One region of the Aeromonas sp. MR16 genome, then DNA from elsewhere that is predicted to be linked to it. Evidence: predicted binding sites of a transcription regulator. Region 1 holds the regulator's gene; the other holds the start of a gene.
The links. The regulator NrdR, encoded in region 1, represses ribonucleotide reductase genes. The targets are predictions, from matches to a motif close to CACNNTATANNGTG.
Positions count from the first base shown of each region.

Region 2: the regulator NrdR is predicted to act here: its motif matches at 8,262-8,275, upstream of nrdA (class 1a ribonucleoside-diphosphate reductase subunit alpha).

Region 1 is NZ_JAKZFK010000028.1:15,249-26,689, reverse strand. Features, by position in the region: gene ribBA (bifunctional 3,4-dihydroxy-2-butanone-4-phosphate synthase/GTP cyclohydrolase II) at 1-773, opposite strand, end outside; gene MM194_RS17370 (riboflavin synthase) at 1,065-1,718, opposite strand; gene ribD (bifunctional diaminohydroxyphosphoribosylaminopyrimidine deaminase/5-amino-6-(5-phosphoribosylamino)uracil reductase RibD) at 1,850-2,959, opposite strand; gene nrdR (transcriptional regulator NrdR) at 3,115-3,564, opposite strand; gene MM194_RS17355 (hypothetical protein) at 3,728-4,156, opposite strand; gene glyA (serine hydroxymethyltransferase) at 4,266-5,519, opposite strand; gene torS (TMAO reductase system sensor histidine kinase/response regulator TorS) at 5,650-8,463, opposite strand; gene torT (TMAO reductase system periplasmic protein TorT) at 8,534-9,586, shown strand; gene MM194_RS17335 (hypothetical protein) at 9,694-9,984, shown strand; gene MM194_RS17330 (GFA family protein) at 10,010-10,414, shown strand; gene torR (two-component system response regulator TorR) at 10,496-11,209, opposite strand; gene torC (pentaheme c-type cytochrome TorC) at 11,356-11,441, shown strand, end outside.
Region 2 is NZ_JAKZFK010000021.1:1,031-12,471, reverse strand. Features, by position in the region: gene thrS (threonine--tRNA ligase) at 1-534, opposite strand, end outside; gene MM194_RS14975 (hypothetical protein) at 854-1,066, shown strand; gene MM194_RS14970 (tetratricopeptide repeat protein) at 1,110-1,700, opposite strand; gene MM194_RS14965 (PA0069 family radical SAM protein) at 1,873-2,928, shown strand; gene MM194_RS14960 (hypothetical protein) at 2,953-3,117, opposite strand; gene gyrA (DNA topoisomerase (ATP-hydrolyzing) subunit A) at 3,456-6,227, opposite strand; gene ubiG (bifunctional 2-polyprenyl-6-hydroxyphenol methylase/3-demethylubiquinol 3-O-methyltransferase UbiG) at 6,415-7,131, shown strand; gene MM194_RS14945 (HAD-IA family hydrolase) at 7,131-7,817, shown strand; gene nrdA (class 1a ribonucleoside-diphosphate reductase subunit alpha) at 8,373-10,640, shown strand; gene nrdB (class Ia ribonucleoside-diphosphate reductase subunit beta) at 10,707-11,441, shown strand, end outside.

The DNA of each region.
Region 1 (11,441 bases):
ACGTCGTGCAGATGCACTCGCACCAGGGCCGGCTTGTCGGCCTGGATCTCACCCTTCCTCAGGGCGAAGTGCACCTGATTGTCGATGGTGTCGCGGAAGGTGATGAGGTCGAATTCGCCGTATTCGGTGGGCAGCTTGCACTCGGCCACCTTTTCGACCGTGGTCTCGTGCTGGTTGCGGTACTCGATAAGATCCGCAATGGTGCCGAGCTTGATGCCGTGCTGTTCCGCGAAGATCTCCAGATCCGGGCGACGCGCCATGGAGCCGTCTTCGTTGAGGATCTCGACGATGACGGAGGCCGCCTCATGACCCGCAAGCCGGGCCAGATCGCAGCCCGCCTCGGTGTGGCCGGCACGGGTCAGCACGCCGCCATCCTGCGCCATCAGCGGGAAGATGTGGCCAGGCTGCACCAGATCCGCAGCCTTGGCGTTCGGCGCCACCGCGGCTTGCACGGTGACGGCGCGATCGGCGGCGGAGATGCCGGTGGTCACCCCTTCGGCCGCCTCTATGGTGACGGTGAAGGCGGTGGAGAACTGGGCGTTGTTGCGGTCTACCATCAGCGGCAGCGCCAGCTGCTTGCAGCGATCCCGGGTCAGGGTCAGGCAGATCAACCCACGGCCGTAACGGGCCATGAAATTGATGTCTTCCGGCCGGACACAGGAGGCGGCCATGATGAGGTCCCCTTCATTCTCCCTGTCTTCGTCATCCATCAGGATCACCATCTTGCCAGCCTTGATATCGGCAATGATTTCCTGGGTTGTGCTCAGCGCCATGGGCTACTCCATCAACATGCTTCGGGGATTGAGCCCGTGGGCTCGACTTGATACTGCGTCATTCCGTCCTAGATGGGGGCGCTGGCCCCCGTTTCAACCCGGGCGGGATCACAGAAAACCGGTTTGGCGGACCACTCAGCCAGGCTATCGGGCTGAGCGGCGGGCCGGGATCCGTCGCGAGCGCTCATCAACAAGGCAGACAACCGCATTTCACTAGCTGTTTATACCAAAAAATAAATATTAAACGGATAATTAAACCACCACATCAATGAATGATGGAATTATTCACCATCACAGGAAACCGGATTGCGCCAGTTTCTCCAGGGTCAGAGACGAGCCCGCGCTCTCCTGTCCCTTGCCCTGCATCAGCCGCTCCAGATAGCGGGCTATCTGATCCACCTCGAGGTTGACCCGATGGCCCGGCTTCCAGCGGGCTATGGTGGTCTCCTGGGCGGTGTGGGGCACTATGGTGAGGCGAAACAGCGAGCCCTGCACGGCGTTGACCGTGAGGCTGATGCCATCCACCGCGATGGAGCCCTTCTCGGCGATGTAGCGGGCGAGCTCGCTAGGCGCTTCAATCCAGTATTCGATGGCGCGGCCACTGCTGGACTTGCTCTTCACCTCGCCGATGCCGTCCACGTGGCCGGAGACCAGGTGGCCGCCGAGGCGCGAGGTCGGCATCAAGGCTTTTTCCAGGTTGACGGGATCGCCGACCTTGGCGCTGGCAAAGCCGGTGCGAGACAGGGTCTCCAGCGACACGTCGGCGGTGTAACGCTGATCACCCAGGGCCACCACCGTCAGGCAGACGCCGTTGGTGGCGATGGAGTCGCCGAGCTTGACGTCGCTAAAGTCGAGGGTCGGCGCGTGCACCGTCAGGGCCATGTCCTCCCCCTGACGACGCAGCTCGGCCAGGGTACCCATGGCTTCGATAATTCCGGTAAACATGCAGATCACCTTGCTGATGACGGGGCCCGCTCAGCCCCGGCCTGTGTTGAATATGGAGAACTGAAGGATCAGCCCCTCTGGCCGTGATGGGAATGGCTTGTTTTCAAGCCACCCATCCTAGGGCTTCGGGGCTAAACGATCTTGGCCGTGATGCGGATATCCTGCCCCACCAGCCGCACATCCTTGAGGTTGAGCTTGGGCGCCTGGAACAGGCGGGTCAACTCGGGCAGGTGGAACAGGCCGCGGCCCTCGTCCCCCAGCAGCTTGGGCGCCTGATAGAGCACCAGCTCATCCACCAGCCCCTTGGTCAGCAGGGCGCCGCACAGCGTTGGCCCCGCCTCCACCAGCACCGAGTTGATGTTGCGCTTGGCCAGCAGCATGAACAGGCTCACCAGATCCAGCTTGCCGTCGAGCAGCGGCAACTCCAGCTGCTGCACCCACTCGGGCCAGTCGCCGGCCGCCTTGTGACGGGCCAGCAGCACAGGTCCCGCGGTCTGGAACAGCGGCAAGTCCGGGGTCAGCCGGTTCTGCGAGTCGACGATGACCCGCAGTGGCTGGCGCAGGGCCTCCTTGGGATAGACCGCCTTGACGGAGGGGGGCAGCTCGTCCCAGCGCACGTTCAGGGAGGCGCCGTCCGCCAGCACCGTCTCGGCGCTGGAGAGCACGGCATCGTGACGGGCGCGCAGGCGCTGCACGTCGGCGCGGGCAAGGGGACCTGTGATCCACTGGCTCTCGCCGCTCGCCATGGCGGTGCGACCATCCAGGCTCGCGCCCAGCTTCACCGTCACCTGCGGGAAGGCGGTGCGCATCCGCTTGAAGAAGCCAGGATTGAGCGCCTCGGCCTCGGCGCTGAGCAGGCCGAAGTCTGCCTTGATACCCGCCTCGGAGAGCATGCGCAGGCCGCGTCCGCCGACCTGGGGATTGGGATCCACCATGGCGGCGACTACCCGGGTCACCCCGGCCTTGATCAGTGCCTCGGCGCAAGGGGGCGTGCGGCCGTGGTGGGAGCAGGGCTCGAGGGTTACGTAGGCGGTGGCACCACGGGCCTCTTCCCCGGCAGCATGGAGGGCATAGACCTCCGCATGGGGTTCGCCGGCACGCTGGTGCCAGCCCTCCCCCACCACCACGCCGGCTTTCACCAGCACGGCGCCGACACAGGGGTTCGGGGCCGTGGTGTAGCGGCCGCGGCGGGCCAGCTCGAGGGCCCGGTTCATCCATTGATAATCGTCTTGACTAAACATCTGGGCTCCCGTTACAGGCGAGAAAATGGGTTATATGGCGCCGGCCTATTTTTCCAGCTTGGCGATCTCTTCACCGCTTCTTGTCAGAACAAGGCGGATATCCTCGAGTCCTGAGGTAGAGAGGGGCGAAGCGGATATTGCCTTGCTCACCCTCGTTACTTCTCCAGCTTGGCGATCTCTTCGCCAAATTCGCGGATGTCTTCGAAGCTGCGATAGACGGAGGCGAAGCGAATATAGGCCACCTTGTCGAGGGTCTTGAGCTCATCCATCACCAGGTTGCCCAGCAGTTGGGAGGCGACCTCGCGCTCACCGGTGGCGCGCAGGCGGGACTTGATGTGATTGATCCCCTTCTCGATGGCTTCCATGCTCACCGGCCGCTTCTCCAGCGCCCGCAGTATGCCGCCGCGCAGCTTGTCTTCGTTGAAGGGCTCGCGAGAGCCGTTGGACTTGATGATGCGGGGCATCACCAGCTCGGCCATCTCGAAGGTGGTGAAGCGCTCGTGGCAGAGCAGGCACTCGCGGCGTCGGCGCACCTGGTGGCCTTCTGCCACCAGACGGGAATCGATCACCTTGGTATCAACGGCACTACAGAAAGGGCAATGCATCGGACCTCCGGCGCAAACTCAGGGCAAGTAAAGGGTCACCTGCCATTGGGGTCAGGATCTTGGCCTGCCAGTGTAACACGGCCACCCAAAACCGGTAAAAGCCCAGAAAAAACAATGCCACCCGTGGATGGCATTGAGGCTGCACCGAGAATGGCCGCCGCCATCAGTCGTCATAGGGCAAGGCATCGGGATCGCAATCCACATAGTCGGGAGCCGGATCTTGTTCAAACTGCACCGCATCGATGTGGGTCGCCCCTTGCATCAGCGCCTTGCTCACCCTGTGCATGCCATCCATCACCCGGCCTTCGCTGTCGAGGATGATGGGATAGGCGAGATCGGCGGCCAGCATCAGCTGGCAGTGCTCCACTATGCTGCGCACCGTGGGCCTCACGCTCCCATGCCCGTACCAGTGCTCCCTGTCGAGTTCGGCTATTTGACCAAGCGGCACGGCGCGCACCGGCAACCCGCGCCCCAGCCTTATCAGTCGGCGCACATCCCAGGCCAACAGGCCCTCCGGGCTTGGGCGAAAGTGATACTGGGGGCGGATGGACGAGATGAGGTCGTTATCGTTGAGTCTTGTCTGATCGGGCATGAGATCTCCTCTCTATGATCGGCGGTGCACGGCGCCCAAGTGGCGCCGCCATATAAACAACAATGCCACCCGAGGGTGGCATTGTTTTTATACCAGAGTTTCTGGCGTATCAGGCATAAACCGGCAGACGACGGCAGATATCCAGCACTTTCTCGCGCACGGTGGCCAGCACTTCGTCGTTGTCGTGGTTGTCCAGCACGTCGCAGATCCAGCCAGCCAGCTGCTTGCTCTCGGCTTCCTTGAAACCGCGGCGGGTGATGGCCGGGGTACCCAGACGCACACCAGAGGTGACGAAGGGGGAGCGCGGGTCGTTCGGCACCGAGTTCTTGTTGACGGTGATGTTGGCCTTGCCCAGCGCGGCATCGGCTTCTTTACCGGTCAGCTCGCGGCCGATCAAATCAACCAACATGAGATGGTTGTCGGTACCGCCGGAGACGATCTTGTAACCACGGCTCAGGAACACCTCGACCATGGCCTTGGCGTTCTTGACGACCTGGGCCTGGTAAGTCTTGAACTCGGGCTCAAGCGCTTCCTTGAAAGCCACGGCCTTGCCGGCGATGACGTGCATCAGCGGGCCACCCTGGCCACCCGGGAAGACGGCGGAGTTCAGCTTCTTGTAGAGCTCTTCGTCATCGGCGGCGGAGAGGATCAGGCCACCGCGCGGACCGGCCAGGGTCTTGTGGGTGGTGGAGGTGACCACGTGAGCGTGGGGCACCGGGTTCGGGTAGACGCCAGCGGCAATCAGACCGGCAACGTGAGCCATGTCGACGAACAGCCAGGCACCGATTTTGTCGGCGATCTCGCGCATGCGGGCCCAGTCAACGATACCGGAGTAGGCGGAGAAGCCACCGATCATCATCTTCGGCTTGTGCTCGACGGCCAGACGTTCCATCTCGTCGTAGTCGATCTTGCCGGATTCATCGATGCCGTAGGGGATGATGTTGTACAGCTTGCCGGAGAAGTTGACCGGGGAGCCGTGGGTCAGGTGACCGCCGTGGGCCAGGTTCATGCCCAGCACGGTGTCGCCCGGCTGCAGCAGGGCCATGTAGACGGCGCTGTTGGCCTGGGAGCCGGAGTGCGGCTGCACGTTGGCGTAAGTGGCACCAAACAGTTCCTTGGCGCGCTCGATGGCCAGGGTCTCAACCACGTCCACATACTCGCAACCTCCGTAGTAACGCTTGGCCGGGTAGCCTTCAGCGTACTTGTTGGTCAGCTGGGAGCCCTGGGCTTCCATGACACGGGGGCTGGTGTAGTTCTCAGACGCGATCAGCTCAATATGCTCTTCCTGACGACGGGTCTCGTCGGTAATGGCCTGCCACAGCTCGGGATCGTAGCCGGCGATGGTCATGTCACGTTTCAACATCCGTTTATCTCCTGAAAATCGTTTGCGCGATAGGTGAAGTGGGCCCGCGCATTGTAACGTGAGCGAGATCAAAGAGACAGTCCAACCACCTAAAAAAATGTTGAATCTATGTTGCAAAATGCACATTTATTCAGTCGGCAGCCACGCTTTTCGTCGCCAGCCAGCGCCGCAACGCCTCCATGGTCTCCTCGAACACCGCGGTCAGGGTCGCCGGATCACCCCCCCCCGCCTCCAGCTCGGCGCAGTGCGTCGCAAGCTCGCTCAAGCCCAGCGCCAGGGCGCTGCCCTTGAGCTTGTGGGCCCATTGTCGCCGCGCCTCTCCGGGCTCGCTCGCTACCAGTGCCGCCACCAGCTCGGCGCCCTGCGACTCGAACAGCGCGACCAGCTGGCGGATGCGCGGCAGGCCCAGCATGGGCAGATCCGCCTCCAGCATCGCATTGCCCGCAGCCGGTCGTGACGCCGTCGCCTCAGTGCCAGCCTGAGCGATCGAGGCGTCTTCCTCCTTGCACTGACGCGCGATGGCGCCGGCCAGGGCCGCCAGCCGCACCGGCTTGCCGACAAAATCGGCGAAGCCGGCCGCCAGGCAGTGGCGGATATCCTCGGGGTACATCTGGGCCGAGACGGCGATGGCGGGCAGCGCCCGGCCATGGACCTCCTCGCTGATGGCGGCGAGATCTTCCCGCAGGCTGATGCCGTCCATGTCCGGCAGGTTGATGTCGAGCAGCGCCAGATCGAATGCCCGTTCGGTCACCAGCGCCAGCGCGCTGCGACCGTCCTCCGCCAGGGTAACGCCGTGGCCGAGGCGCGCCAGCATGCCTTGCGCCACCAGCCGGTTGATCTCGTTGTCCTCCACCAGCAGGATCTCCCGTGGCCGGCAGAGGTGGAAGGGCTGCGGCTCCGTTGGCAGGAGCGCGGCCGAACGTTGCAGGGGCAGGCTGAAGCTGAAGCGGCATCCCTCCCCCGGCTCGCTGGACAGTAGCAACTCGCCCCCCATGGCGCTCACCAGCTTCTGGCTGATGGCAAGGCCAAGCCCGGTGCCACCCTGATGGCCGAGATCCCGCTTGCGCTGGCGAAACGCCTCGAACACCAGTTGCTGCTCATCGTCCGGGATGCCGGGGCCGGTATCCTGCACCACGAACTCGATGCAGGGCTCGGCGCAGGGGCCATCGCACGCCAGCGGCATCAGCGACAGGCTGATGCGCCCCTGCCGGGTGAACTTGACGGCGTTGCCGAGCAGGTTGGCGAGCACCTGGCGCAGCTTGCCCATGTCCCCCTCCACCACGGGGGGCAGGGTGTCGGCACAGGCCAGCTCGAGGCGCAGCCCCTTGGCCTCGGCCCTTGGCCGAAACAGGGTGCAGAGCTCGTCCGCCAGCTGGTGCAGCGGGAAGGGCTCGCGGCGAGCCTCCACGTGGCCTGCCTCTATCTTGGAGTAGTCGAGAATGTCGTTGAGGATCTCGAGCAGGGATTCACCGCTGTGGCCGATGGCGGCCAGATAGCGCTGCTGCTCCCCATTGAGCCGGGTATCTTCCAGCAGACTGAGTCCCCCGAGGATGCCGTTCATGGGGGTACGGATCTCGTGGCTCATGGTGGCGAGGAAGACCGACTTGGCCCGGTTGGCCTGCTCCGCCTCGGCGCGGGCCAGTCGCTGCTTCTCCACCTCTTCGTTGAGGCGCAGGTTCGCATGGCTGAGCTGGCCGGTGCGCTCCTCCACCCTGGACTCCAGCTCCCGCTGATAGCGACCGAGCTCGATGGCGTTGTCGCGAAACACCTGCAGGGCCCGGCCGAGCTCGGCCAGCTCGTCCTGCCCCTGTGCCCTTGAGGGCAAGGGCGCCAGATCCCCCCGCGCCAGCCGGCTCATCCCCTCCACCGCGTGTTGCAGCGGCCAGACGATACGACCGTAGACAATGCGCCACATCAGCAGGATCAATAGGCCAAGGGTGAGCAGGCCGATCAGCACCAGGGCCCGCTCCACCAGTTGCAGCCGCTCCCGCAGCGCCTGCTGGCTCTGGCCGAGGGCGTCGCGCGCCCCCGTCACCAGGCTGTCGACCTGCTGGTTGAGGCTCGCCATCATGACCTCGTTGGCCGAGGCCAACACCCGCAGCGCCTCCCCCTTGCCGAGCCAGTCACTGCGCAGTTGCACCAGCTTGTCGCTCTGCCCGAGCAGCGCCAGCGCCTGCTCCACCGACGCCCGGCGACCGGGATCCGTCACGGCGCCAGCCCGCAGTTGCAAGATGGCCAGGGCCTTGCGGCTCTCCTGTTGCAACCGCTGCAAGGCGGGTTGTTGCTCGCTGCGCCAGATCTCCTCGATGCGTTGCTGCTGCATCAGGGTGCGGTGACGCAGTTCCGTCATCTGCTCAAGCCAGTCGAGATCCTGCTCCAGCAGGCGATCGAGCACCCCATGGGCGGGGACTCCCTGCAACCCATAGAGGGATCCCATGCCCGCCACCATCACGGTCTCGGCGTTTTCCATCTGGCTGCGGGCCAGCTCCGCCACCTGGCCGGCGGCGCCCACCAGCCTAGTGCGCAGCGCACTGCCTTCGGCCATCAGCCCCAGCCGCTCCCCCACCAGCCAGCCCTGCTGCCCCAGGTTGCCGATGATGGTCTGGCTGAGTCGATGGAGCTGTGCCAGATCCCCCTCGGTGCCGAGCCTGTCCAGCACCTGTTGCATCTGCTGCCCCTGCAGGGTCAGCAGGCGTCCCTGATGCGCACGCTCGGCCTCGCTGCTCGCCATGGCCAGCAGGTGGGACGAGTTCTGGATCTCGCCGCCAAGGCGCGCAAGGGTGCGGGCGCTCTCCTGGCTCGCCAGGGTCTGCTGCACTCCCTGCTCCAGCTGGCGCAGGCGGTTGAGCCCGACCCAGCCCAGCAGGGAGGCGCTCAGGGTCAGCAGTGCCATCAGGGAGAAGGCCAACAGCAACTTGCCGCCAAGGCCGGAAAACATTCGCACGGGGGATCCCTTGGTTGTGATCGGTTTTGTCCGGATAATAGGGCCTCACACTTTAACAAAACCCTCTGCCATGCGAAGCCTCTCTCTGTGCATTCTGCTCGCGCTGCTCGCCCGTCCCGCCTTCGCCTTCGAGGTGGAGCACTGGCCGGACGGGGCCTTCACCGGCCAGCCCACGCGGCTGGCCTGGGCGGAGCCTGCGCCCCTCGCCAAGCCCTTGACCCTGTGTGCACTCTACCCCCATCTGCGGGATGCCTACTGGCTGTCGGTCAATCAGGGCATGGTGGAGGAGGCCAGGCGGCTGGGCGCCCGGGTGCGGATCCACGAGGCGGGGGGCTACGGAGCCCTGGCCGAGCAGCGCAAGCAGCTGCGCCAATGCGCCGACGAGGGGAGTGACGCCATACTGCTCGGCGCGGTCAGCTATGAGGGCCTGGCCGAGGCCATCAGGCAGAGCCCCCTGCCGGTGTTCGGTCTGGTCAACGATCTCGCCCCGGGGCTTGCCATCGCCCAGGTTGGCGTGCCCTGGCAACAGATGGGCTGGCGCATCGGCCACTGGCTGGCTGAGCGCCATCCGGCGGGCAGCCCGCCCGTCTCGGTCGCCCTCTTTCCGGGCCCCGACTCCGGCGGCGGCACCCCCTTCGTCGAGTCCGGCTTCCTTGATGCCATCCGTGGCAGCGCCATCCGGCTCGTCACCACGATGCGCGGCGACAACAGCCGCGAGATCCAGCGCACCCTGGTGCAGCAGACCCTGAGCCGCCATCCCGACCTCGACTATCTGGTGGGGGGCGCCATCGCCGCCGAAGTGGCGGTCAACGAGCTGGCCCAGCATCATGCCGGGCATCCCAGGGTGCTCTCCATCTACTTCAGTCACGGGGTCCAGCGCGGCCTGCTGCGCGGCAAGATCCTCACCGCCAACAGCGATCAGATGCGCGAGCAGGGACGTCTCTCGGTGGCTCAGGCGGTCTGTCTGCTCAGGCAGCCGGATGCCAGCGAGGCGCAGTGCCCACGGGTCATGGGGCCTCCCATCCTGACCCTGACAGCCCCCCTGAGCGCGCCGGAACACTCGCTGTCGGATGGGAATTTTCGTCCCGTCTACCGGGTCGGCCTGGACCAGGCAAGCCCCTAGACCAAAACCCGAAGCGGATCACAATCCCCCCTTGGCGGTTCTTGTAACATATTCATTCGAATAGCATTTAAGTCTGGAACCGCACAGGGCAAACGGGGAGAGTCGTGATGGAGCATCTGCTGACCTTTATCATTCTGGTGGTCTTCTTTCTGTTTTACTGGATCTACTACAGCCATCAGCGCAAGTGCGTCCCCGCTACCCCCTGGGAGGAGGTGCCCACCCGGGCCCAGTACCTGAGTGCCCACCCGGAGGCGGTGGACGGCAAGATAGTGTTCTGCCGCCACTGCGGTCACCACAAACTGCTGGAGGTCGGTCTGGTGCATCTGGCAGACTTTCGGCGCGAATGGGCCTGTGCCAAGTGCAAGCGGGTACTGTTTCGTGCCGAGGATGACCACTAGACCCAAACACCCGCGAGGAAGAGAGATGAAGATGTTACACGCGAGCTGCCTGTGCGGCGCCGTCAAGCTACGCCTGCCGGACAGCTTCGACTACATGGGCAACTGCCATTGCGGCGAGTGCCGCAAATTTTCCGGCTCGGATTACGCCTCGGTGGGTGGGCTGGACGGGGACAAGGTCGAAGTGGTGAAGGGCAGCGACGCCATCGCCCGCTTCCAGAAATCGGAGGAGACCAGCCTCGCCTTCTGCCGCCACTGCGGCTCCAGTCTGTTCAGCCAGAAGCGCAGCAGCGGCAAGATCAACCTGCGCCTCGGGGTGCTGGACGAGGCGCCGAGCCAGCAGCCCGGCTTTCACATCTTCGTCGGCTCCAAGGCGCCCTGGCACCGGATAGGGGACGACTGCCCGCAGTTTGAGACCCGACCACCGGCCTGATGGCAGAACAACCCACCACTTACTGCAAAATTACTTATTAAATAATTCACAAAACGCACTAAAAGCAGCCAGATTCACTGCCTACGGGGCGATCTGACCGGCGAACAGGTAACCCTCGCCGTGGACGGTGACAAACAGCTGGGGATCCCGCGGCTCCTCCTCCAGCTTGCCCCTTAACCGGCGGATCAGCACGTCTATGGTGCGATCGCTCGGCCCGTCCCCGCGATGGGTCACCAGTGAGAGGATCCGCTCCCGGCTGAGCACCCGGCCCGCATGGGCGACGAACACCACCAGCACCTCGTATTCCGCCTTGGTGAGGCGCACCGGCACCCCGTCCTTGCTGAGCTGACGGCGGGGAATGTCGAAGCGCCAGGGGCCGAAGCAGACCGCATCGTCATCGGGCTCGCGCACCTCCGAAACCGGGGCCGCCAGGGAGATGCGCCACAGCAGGTTCTTGACCCGCACCAGCAATTCCCTGAGCTCAAACGGCTTGGTGACATAGTCATCGGCCCCCATCTCCAGCCCCACTATTTTGTCCACCGCATCGCTGCGGCCGGTGACCAGAATGATGCCGACCGTGCTGCGAGCCCGCAGCTCGCGGGTCAGCAGCAGGCCGTCTTCCCCGGGCAGGTTGATGTCCAGCATCACCAGGGCGATGTCCTGCTCCGCCAGGGCGGCCCGCATCCCCTGCCCGTCTTCCACCGCCGTCACCCGATACCCTTCCCGCTCGAAATAGCCGGTCAGCTTCTCGCGGGTCACGACGTCATCTTCGACGACCAGTATGTGGTGGCGCATGGCAGGGCTCGCAGCAGGGAAAGAGGGGAGTATTCTATTCACATTTTTTCATAAATACCCCTAATTCATTAATTTTTACCGGCAACCCTGTTCACAGCCGCTCCCTATCATGGCTCACATCAAAAAAGCGATCTGAGAGACCTTCCATGAAAAAACTGTGGCACTTCCTGCGCACACCCAGCCGCCGCTGGTCGGTGCTGGCGCTGATCCTGGTCGGGGTCGGCGTGACCCT
Region 2 (11,441 bases), on a different contig from region 1:
GTACTCTTCGTGATGATACAGACCGGGCTGGTCATCACGGGCAATGTTCTGATCCAGGATCTCGACTTTGTAAGTCTCGCCACGGGCTTCGAACACGTTGCGTGCCTCCTGCCAGGAGACTTTCTGCTTGATGACGTCGTAATCCTTGGCGGCCAGCGTCAGCATGCGCTCTTCCAGGGCAGCCAGATCTTCGTCGGTCAGGGTACGATCGAGATCGACGTCGTAGTAGAAACCATTGTCGATGACCGGACCTATGGCCATCTTGGTCTGGGGCCAGAGTTGCTTGATGGCATGACCCAGCAGGTGAGCGCAGGAGTGGCGCAGGATGTCCAGACCTTCTTCGTCTTTGGCGGTGATGATGGCCAGGGAGGCATCGGCTTCGATCAGCTCGCAGGCATCCACCAGTTCACCGTTTACCCGACCGGCAATGCATGCCTTGGCGAGGCCCGGACCTATGTCCGCGGCGACGTCCATGACGGAAACGGCGTGGGCAAATTGACGTTGGCTGCCGTCAGGCAGAGTAATGATTGGCATTATGTATTTCCTTAACAGTGGTGACCCCTACCAAAGGCCACATGCAGATTGAAGAAGTCCTTTAAAATCAAGCCATTCACTTTGATGTTTCACCGTTCACAATACGGTTTGTACACGCCGTGATACACACTTTGATGTCCGTGCGAGGCTATTCATTGACAGGAACAGTGGGGATTGTATCAGACGTCACGACTCAGACAAGTTGCCAGGGCGATTTTACATACAGCAATGGCTGGGTCTTTGCCGCTGTTGGGAGCAGCGGTAATGGCGACCGGGTGCTAGGTTTCGAGATAGGCGTTCGTCTGAGAGGAAGAGAAAGATGTACAGCTATGAGATTTCGTTTCCGGAGCACGCGGAGAAGATCATCCATCCGGATCACATACTGACGACCCACTGTCCCGTCCATCTTGGCGAGCTGGTGATCCTGAGCGACGGCAGCAAGCGCGAGGTGTGCAGCATAGTGCACAGCAGCGAACGCAGCACCCTCTATGTCACCGACATCAGCCCGGGCAAAGTGACCGCCAGTGCCTGAAAAAACTGATACTCAATGAGGGAAGGGGGCCGGCCACCAACGGCTAGCCCTCTCCAAGCAGCGACTGCCCGTTGAAATCGAAGGTGCTGTTCCCCTCCTCGGCCAACGCCAGCTCCTGCAAGACCCGAAGGGCCAGCTTGTTGCCTTTCTGCGAGGCCTGATAGAGCCACTGTTTCGCCTGCGCCATGTCGACCCGACCGTTCACCCCCATCAGGTGCAGCACCCCCACTTTCAGCATGGCGGGCACATCGCCGTTGCGGGCCGCCAGCTCCATCCAGTGAAAGGCCGCGCGCAGATCCCGCGGCACCCCGACCCCACGCAAGTAAAGATCCGCCAGTCGATATTGACCAAAGGCATCCCCCGCCTCGGCGGAGCGACGATAGAGCGCGATGGCGCGGGCCAGATCCTGTTCACTCCCCTGCCCCAACTCGTGGCTCCAGCCCATCAGGGCCTGGGCCCTGGGCTGCCCCTGCTCCGCCAGCGGCAGCCAGATATGGGTCGCCTGCTCGAAGTGGCCCACACGCCAGGCCCGGCTGGCCGTCGCCAGCGCCTGCTCGGTAGAGAGCGGGATGAGGCGCCAGATGACCAGGCAGATCACTCCGATAAACAGCCAGCGTGAGGTGGTGGGCTTCATGATGATTTCCGTGATCCAGTTCGCATTTCGTCTATGTAAACGAAATGTAGCAGCAGATCAAGCGGGAGATTCATTTGCGATGCAGTTTTACATAAGGCGGGCGGCCGGGCTTGCAGTTTGCCGGAACCCTCGCCACAATAACTGTATATATAAACAGTATCGGTATGGTGAGATGGCAGGACGAGGCAGCAGTCACAATGTCGAACACCGCTTCAGTGGTCCACAAGTCGAGGCCATCGACGATGGCTGGCAAGCACAGGAGTGGGAAACCGCGTTTCAACCTCAGGCGCCTCAGACACAAGTGCGCGAGATAGAGGCCAAGAGCATCATCAGCCACAATCTGTCGCCGGATGTCCCCTTCGGCCGCTCCATCAACCCCTACCAGGGCTGCGAGCACGGTTGCATCTATTGCTACGCCAGACCCAGCCACGCCTATCTGGAGCTCTCACCCGGCCTGGACTTCGAGACCCGGCTGTTCGCCAAGCGCAATGCCGCCGCGCTGCTGCGCCGGGAATTCGCCAAGCCGAGCTACCAGCCCCAGACCATAGTGCTCGGCGCCAATACCGATCCCTATCAGCCTATCGAGCAGCACTACCGGCTCACCCGTGAGCTGCTGGAGGTGATGCTGGCTCACCGCCACCCGGTGGGGATCATCACCAAGAGCGCCATGATCTTGCGGGATATTGACCTGCTGACCGAGTTGGCCCGGGAAGGCTTGTGTCAGGTGATGGTGTCGGTCACCACCCTCAACGAGACGCTGAGGCGGCAGCTGGAGCCTCGTGCCAGCACGGGCGCCGGGCGACTCAAGGTGATCGAGAAGCTGGCCGGGGCCGGGGTGCCGGTCGGGGTGTTGGCCGCTCCCATGATCCCGCGCCTGAATGAGCCCGAACTCGAGCAGATCATCAAGTCGGCGGTCGAATCCGGTGCCAGCTGCGCCGATTACATACTGCTGCGCCTGCCCCACGAGCTGACGACCCTGTTCAGCGACTGGCTGGACGAGCATTACCCCGGCCAGAAGGAAGCCATTCTGAACCAGCTGCGGGCCAGCCGGGGCGGCAACCTCAACAGCCCCGCCTTTGGCACTCGCATGCGCGGCGAGGGTCAATTTGCAGACTTGCTCGCCCAGCGCTTTCGACTGATCAGCAAACGGCTACAGCTTGGCAAACGCCACGTTCAGCTGAACCTGACCCGCTTCATTCGCCCCAACGAACAGCTACGGTTGTTCTGAAGGCCGGAGCTGCGCTTGATCCGCTCAGCCTCTGGGTCGCGAAGGCCGGGCCGGCTTGGGCCGTGCAATCAACTCCGCTGGCAGGCGCGATGGCTCATGGGCCACCTCCTCTTCCTCAGTGGAGGCGGCCTTGGCCTCCGCCCCCCACATCCGGCTCCACCAGATCTCCCACATTATCCAGCTGGTCATGGCATGCTCCTCTTGGATGGCATCGATGGATTTGCCGAGTTCACCTTTGGCGCTCGGACAGTGGTAGCTTGCCCCGGCCCCGTGACAACGGGATGACGGCCTTATGATCCTTTGAGTAACCGCTGTGCCCATGCCGGCGCCGACCCTGCCAGCCAACCGCGACCGGGGCGACAACAGCAGTATAAAAATCTAATAAATATATGAATTTCGACATAAATAAATTGCTGGATAGGGAGCAGCAGCGGAGAACTGAGGCGGCATCGCCAGGATGGCGGTAAAAATAGCGCAATAAAAAGAGCGACCCTGGGGTCGCTCTTTTTGTCGGGGTAGACGGGCGATTATTCGTCGCCAGCCACACCCTCTTCGCTGGCACCTGCGTCGGCGGCACCGGCGTCTGGCGCAGTATCTGCACCTTCCACCTGCTCACCGTCGATGGCCACGACGTCGGTCTCTTCCTCGTCGCTCTCGGCGATGCGCTGCAGGCCGACCACGGTCTCGTCTTCACCGGTCCGGATCAGACGCACACCGCCGGTGTTACGACCTATGATGCTCACCTCGCTGACACGAGTACGCACCAGGGTGCCGCCGTTGGTGATCAGCATGATCTGGTCGGTATCCTCGACCTGGATGGCGTCGATCACCTTGCCGTTGCGATCATCCACCTTGATGGAGATGACGCCCTGGGTACCACGGCTCTTGGTCGGGTACTCGGTCAGCGCGGTGCGCTTGCCATAGCCGTTCTCGGTGGCGGTCAGGATAGCACCCTCGCCACGGGGGACGATCAGGGAGACGACCTTGTTGCCATTGGGCAGACGGATGCCGCGCACACCGGAGGCTGTACGACCCATGGGACGCACGCCCTTGAAGGTGCCCTTGCTCTCGGTGCTGTCGGCACCTTCTACGCTGTCGCTGCCTTCATCGTCGTTGCCGGCGTCGTCGTCGGTTTCGACGTCGTCGCTGGCATCCGCATCCGCGCGACCGCTGCCTTCCGCGAAGCGAACTACCTTGCCCGCGTCGGAGAACAGCATGATCTCGTTGCTGCCGTCGGTGATATCCACCCCGATCAGCTCATCACCCTCTTTGAGGTTGATGGCACGAATACCGGAGGAGAGCGGACGGCTGAACGCAGACAGGCTGGTCTTCTTCACGGTACCGTCGGCGGTGGCGAAGAAGACGTACTTGTCGTCGCTGTACTCGTTGACCGGCAGGATGGCGGTGATGCGCTCACCCTCTTCCAGTGGCAACAGGTTGATGATCGGACGGCCGCGGGCGCCACGGGACGCCTCCGGCAGCTGATACACCTCGAGCCAGTAGACCTTGCCACGGGTGGAGAAGCACAGGATGGTGTCGTGGGTGTTGGCCACCAACAGACGCTCCACGAAGTCCTCTTCCTTGATCCGGGTAGCCGACTTGCCCTTGCCACCACGACGCTGCGCCTCGTAGTCAGTCAGCGGCTGGTACTTCACATAGCCCTGGTGAGACAAGGTGACGACCACGTCTTCCGGAGTGATCAGATCCTTGGTATTGAGCTCGATGCTGGAGAAGTTGATCTCGGTGCGGCGCGCGTCGCCATACTGCTCGCGCACGGCCACCAGCTCATCGCGGATCACTTCCATCAGGCGTTCCGGGCTTGCCAGGATGAACAGCAGCTCGGCGATGAGATCCAGCAGAGATTGGTACTCTTCCAGGATCTTCTCGTGCTCGAGGCCGGTCAGCTTGTGCAGACGCAGGTCAAGGATGGCCTGGGCTTGCTGCTCGGTCAGGAAGTACTGGCCTTCACGGATACCGAACTGGGGCTCCAGCCACTCGGGACGGGCCGCGTCGTCGCCGGCTTTTTCCAGCATGGCGGCCACGTTGCCGAGCTCCCAGCCGTTCGCCACAAGCTTGGCCTTGGCGTCCGCCGGGGTGTCGGAGTGACGGATCAGCGCGATGATGGGGTCGATGTTGGCCAGCGCCACCGCCAGGCCTTCCAGGATGTGGGCCCGATCCCGCGCCTTGCGCAGTTCGAACACGGTCCGGCGGGTCACTACCTCACGGCGGTGCAGCAGGAAGGCATCCAGGATCTCTTTAAGGTTCATCACCTTGGGCTGGTTGTTATCGAGCGCCACCATGTTGATGCCGAACGTGGTCTGCATCTGGGTGTGCTTGTAGAGATTGTTCAGCACAATCTCGCCGGACTCGCCGCGCTTGATCTCGATAACGATGCGCATGCCGTCTTTATCAGACTCATCGCGCAGGGCACTGATGCCCTCAACCTTTTTCTCTTTGACCAGCTCGGCGATCTTCTCGATCAGCCGCGCCTTGTTCACCTGATAAGGCAGCTCGTGAACGATGATGGTCTCGCGACTCGTCTTGTCGTCCACTTCCACTTCGGCCTTGGCACGCACATAGATGGAGCCACGACCGGTGCGGTACGCCTGCACGATGCCGGAGCGACCGTTGATGATGGCGCCGGTGGGGAAGTCAGGGCCGCTGATATAGGTCATCAGCTCATCGATGGTGAGATTGCCATTCTCGATCAACGCCAGACAGCCGTTGACGATCTCGGTGAGGTTGTGGGGCGGAATGTTGGTCGCCATGCCCACCGCGATACCGGAGGAGCCGTTGACCAGCAGGTTGGGCACTTTGGTGGGCATGACAGCCGGGATCATCTCGGTGCCGTCGTAGTTCGGCACCCAGTCCACGGTCTCTTTGTCCAGATCGGCCAGCAGCTCGTGGGAGATGCGCGCCATCCGCACTTCGGTGTAACGCATGGCGGCGGCGCTGTCGCCGTCGACCGAACCGAAGTTGCCCTGACCGTCGACCAGCATGTAACGCATGGAGAAATCCTGCGCCAAGCGGACGATGGTGTCATACACGGCGCTATCGCCATGCGGGTGATATTTACCTATTACGTCACCGACCACACGGGCCGATTTCTTGTAGGGCTTGTTCCAGTCGTTCCCCAACTCGTTCATTGCAAACAGAACGCGGCGGTGAACCGGTTTCAAGCCATCACGCACATCCGGCAGAGCTCGTCCTACGATCACGCTCATGGCGTAATCCAGATAGGAACTCTTGAGCTCTTCTTCGATGTTGATCGGCGTGATCTCTCTGGCCAGATCGCTCATAGAAAGCCTTAATCCCTAATTAGTTGTTCTTTGGCTTAAACAGCGCGCAATAGTAACACAGGACGCGACATACCTTAAGCCACAAATCGGGCTGGTTTGACAAAGTACGTCCGTTATAATGCCCGCCAGGACAATAGATTGCGCGCCTGTCACCAGGCTTGTGCGCCCTGCCACAGGATCCACGAAAATGAATACTGATGCCAATGTCGATCTGACAGAAATCGCCAAATTTGAAGCCATCGCCTCCCGCTGGTGGGACATGGAAGGTGAGTTCAAGCCGTTGCATCAAATCAACCCGGTGCGCCTTGACTGGATCACCGACAAGAGCGGTGGCCTGTTTGGCAAGCGCGTGCTCGACATCGGCTGCGGCGGCGGCATCCTCTCCGAGAGCATGGCGCGCCGTGGCGCCAAGGTGACCGGCATCGACATGGGCAAGGAGCCGCTCGGCGTCGCCCGTCTCCACGCGCTGGAGGCCGGGGTGGAGCTCGACTATCAGCAGATGACCGCCGAGCAGCATGCCAGCGAGGCGCCAGGCCAATATGACGTGGTGACCTGCATGGAGATGCTGGAACACGTGCCGGACCCAGCCTCGGTGCTGCGCGCCATCGCCACTCTGGTGCGCCCGGGCGGCAAGGTGTTCGTCTCCACCATCAACCGCAACCCCAAGGCCTATCTGATGATGATCCTGGGGGCCGAGCACCTGCTCAAAATGGTCCCTAAAGGCACTCACGATCACAAGAAGTTCATCACCCCGGCCGAGCTGTGCCGCATGGGGGAAGCGGCGGGCCTGCTGGTGAAAGACATGAGTGGGGTGCACTACGCGCCGCTGTCCAACCGCTTCAAACTCGGCGCCAACGTCGACGTCAACTACATGGTGGCCTTCGTGCGCCCGGAGCAAGGCTGATGAACACCACTGACAAGGCGCCCCTGCGTTGCGTGCTGTTCGATCTGGACGGCACCCTGCTCGACACGGCCCCGGATCTCGGCGCCGCCGTCAACCACGTGCTGGTGAGCGAAGGCTTCGCGCCGCTCTCTGACGACATCATCCGCCAGACCACTTCCCACGGTGCGCTCGGGCTGCTCAGGGCGGGCCTTGGCGACGAGTTGCTGGAAGAGCTGGGTGCCGGGCGCCTGCGCGCTGCCCTGCTCGACCATTACGCGGCCAACCTCTGTGTCGGCACCCGCCCCTATGAGGGCATGACTGATCTCATCGAGTGGCTGGACGAGCGCGCCCTGCCCTGGGGCATCGTCACCAACAAGCCGGGCTTTCTGACCGAGCCGCTGCTGGCTGCCCTGCCGGCACTCGCCAACTGTGGCGTGACCGTGAGTGCCGACACTCTGCCGGTGCGCAAACCCGATCCCGCTCCCATGTACTATGCCTGCGAGCGGCTCGGCGTAGAGGCGGCCCACTGCCTCTATGTCGGCGATCACGTGCGCGACATCGAGGCGGGTCGCAACGCGGGCATGCGCACCGCGGTGGCAGGCTGGGGTTATCTGCACGACGACGAGGATCCCGCCGACTGGGGCGCGGACCTGCAGTTCGATACGGTGCAGGCGCTGCACCACTGGCTGCGCTACGAGCTGAGCTGAGTTCGCCTCGACCGGGACCATGCCGTTCATTGATGGATCCCGCGGGCAGCTTTATCCCCCTAGACAGAGGTCCAGGGGATGTCTGGGGGACAAGGATCCCGACCAGCCCCCGCCAGCGGGAGCCAACACCGGCTCCCTTTTCCTTTTCATGGAGGCTGCGCCGCCGCCCCGTTCGGACAGCTTTTGACCCTTGCTGCACAAGGGATAACCAGCCTGAATTTGCTAGTAAAAACGTCCCGTTTTCGCAAGCAAAAAAAGTTATTTAAATTTTCCATGTTCGATCATCGGACTTGCATTTAGCGGAGCGGACGCATGAAAACCCACTCACTGTGAGCGTCCACTAACATCGGTCATGACACCCACAATTTATCCACAGCAATCGGGTTATCCACACGTTGCAATGCGGGGACGACCTCACTATCTTGTAGTTCGAATTTAAAATAACACTATATCTTGTGATTCATGGCGCACTTCGCCCCCAGGCCACCCTAGAGAAGGGAACCCTGGATGCGTGGCGCCATGGTTTTTCGGGAATCAACTAAAGGTCATCAGCCAATGAACTTGTTTGTGACGAAGCGTAACGGCCACAAAGAACCCATCGATCTGGATAAAATTCACCGCGTGCTCGACTGGGCCGCCGAGAAGCTCGACAACGTGTCGGTCTCCCAGGTGGAGCTCAAGTCCCACATCCAGTTCTATGACGGTATCCGTACCGCCGACATCCACGAAACCGTCATCAAGGCTGCCGCCGATCTGATTTCCGAACAGAGCCCGGACTACCAGTACATGGCCGCCCGTCTGGCCATCTTCCACCTGCGCAAGAAGGCCTACGGTCAGTTCGAGCCGCCCCACCTCTACCAGCACGTCGCCCGTCTGGTAGACATGGGCAAGTACGACAAGCACCTGCTGACCGACTATAGCCAGGCCGAATTCGAGGAGCTGAACGAGCACCTGGATCACTGGCGTGACATGGACTTCTCCTACGCCGCAGTCAAGCAGCTGGAAGGCAAGTACCTGGTGCAGAACCGCGTCACCGGCGAGATTTACGAGAGCCCGCAGTTCCTCTACATCCTGGTGGCGGCCTGCCTCTTCTCCAAGTATCCGAAAGATACCCGTCTGGACTACATCAAGCGTTTCTACGATGCGGTGTCGACCTTCAAGATCTCCCTGCCGACCCCCATCATGAGCGGCGTGCGCACCCCGACCCGTCAGTTCAGCTCCTGCGTGCTGATCGAGTGTGATGACAGCCTGGATTCCATCAACGCCACCGCCAGCGCCATAGTGCGTTACGTCTCCCAGCGCGCGGGCATCGGCATCAACGCCGGCCGCATTCGCGGTCTGGGCAGCCCCATCCGTGGCGGTGAGGCCTTCCACACCGGCTGCATCCCCTTCTACAAATACTTCCAGACCGCGGTCAAGTGCTGCTCCCAGGGCGGCGTGCGCGGCGGTGCGGCCACCCTGTTCTACCCGCTGTGGCACACCGAGGTGGAGAGCCTGCTGGTACTCAAAAACAACCGCGGCGTGGAAGAGAACCGGGTCCGTCACATGGACTATGGCGTGCAGATCAACAAGCTGATGTACCAGCGCCTGATCAAGGGCGGTGACATCACATTGTTCTCCCCCTCCGATGCGCCGGGTCTGTACGACGCCTTCTTCGCGGATCAGGACAAGTTCGAGCAGCTCTACGTCAAGTACGAGCAAGACCCGGCCATTCGCAAGAAGACCATCAAGGCGGTGGATCTCTTCTCCCTGATGATGCAGGAGCGCGCCGGTACCGGTCGCATCTACATCCAGAACGTGGATCACTGCAACACCCACAGCCCCTTCGATCCGAGCGTGGCCCCGGTGCGCCAGTCCAACCTCTGCCTCGAGATTGCGCTGCCCACCAAGCCGCTCAACAACGTGGATGACGAAGAGGGCGAGATCGCCCTGTGCACCCTGTCCGCCTTCAACCTCGGCGCCATCGAGAAGCTGGAAGATCTGGAAGAGATGGCGGACCTGGCCGTGCGCGCCCTGGATGCGCTGCTGGATTATCAGGATTACCCGCTGAAAGCCGCGATGAAGGGCAGCATGAACCGCCGCACCCTGGGGATCGGGGTCATCAACTATGCCTATTATCTGGCGAAAAATGGTGCTCGCTACTCCGACGGCTCCGGTCTGGCTCTGACCCACCGCACCTTCGAGGCGATCCAGTACTACCTGCTGAAGGCCTCGGTGCAGCTGGCCCGCGAGTTTGGCCCCTGCCCGGCCTTCAACGAGACCACCTATGCCCAGGGGATCCTGCCCATCGATACCTACAAGAAGGATCTCGATGTGCTGTGCAACGAACCCCTGCACCTGGATTGGGAATCCTTGCGTGAAGAGATCAAGACAGTGGGTCTGCGCAACTCCACCCTGACCGCCCTGATGCCGAGCGAGACCTCCAGCCAGATCTCCAATGCCACCAACGGCATCGAGCCGCCCCGCGGCCTGGTCTCGGTCAAGGCCTCCAAGGACGGCATCCTCAAGCAGGTGGTGCCCGAGTACCACCGCCTGAAGGATCAGTACGAACTGCTGTGGAAGCAGCCGAGCGTCGACGGTTATCTGCAGCTGGTCGGAGTGATGCAGAAGTTTGTGGATCAGGCGATCTCCGCCAACACCAACTACGACCCGGCCCGTTTCGAAGGCAACAAGGTCCCGATGAAGCAGCTGCTCAAGGACTTGCTGACCGCCTACAAGTACGGCCTCAAGACCCTCTACTATCACAACACCCGTGATGGTGCGGACGATGCCCAGACCGATCTGCAAGACGACGGTTGCGCTGGCGGCGCCTGTAAGATCTGATGAACCGGGCGGGAGCAACAAGCTCCCGCCCTCCTGTCTCCTCTCATTCAAGACATTCAAATCACCATGGCTTATTCAACTTTCTGCCAGACCCAGAACGACCAGCTCAAGGAGCCGATGTTCTTCGGCCAGCCGGTCAACGTGGCCCGTTACGATCAACAAAAACACGACATCTTCGAGCGGTTGATCGAGAAGCAGCTCTCCTTCTTCTGGCGCCCGGAAGAGGTGGATGTCTCCCACGATCGCATCGACTACCAGGCCCTGCCGCCCCACGAGCAGCACATCTTCATCTCCAACCTGAAGTACCAGACCCTGCTGGATTCCATCCAGGGCCGCAGCCCGAACGTGGCGCTGCTGCCGCTGGTCTCCATCCCGGAGCTGGAGACCTGGATCGAGACCTGGGCCTTCTCCGAGACCATCCACTCTCGCTCCTATACCCACATCATCCGCAACATCGTCAACAACCCGGGTCAGGTGTTCGACGACATCATCACCAACGAGCAGATCTTGAAGCGTGCCGGCTCCATCAGCCACTACTACGACGATCTGATCGAGGCGACCGCCCTCTACCATCTGCACGGGGAAGGCACCCACAGGGTGGGTGAGCGCGAGCTGACCATCACCCTGCGGGGGCTGAAGAAGAAGCTCTATCTGTGCCTGATGAGCGTCAACGCCCTGGAGGCGATCCGCTTCTACGTCAGCTTCGCCTGTTCGTTTGCCTTCGCCGAGCGCGAGCTGATGGAAGGCAACGCCAAGATCATCAAGATGATCGCCCGCGACGAGGCGCTGCACCTGACCGGC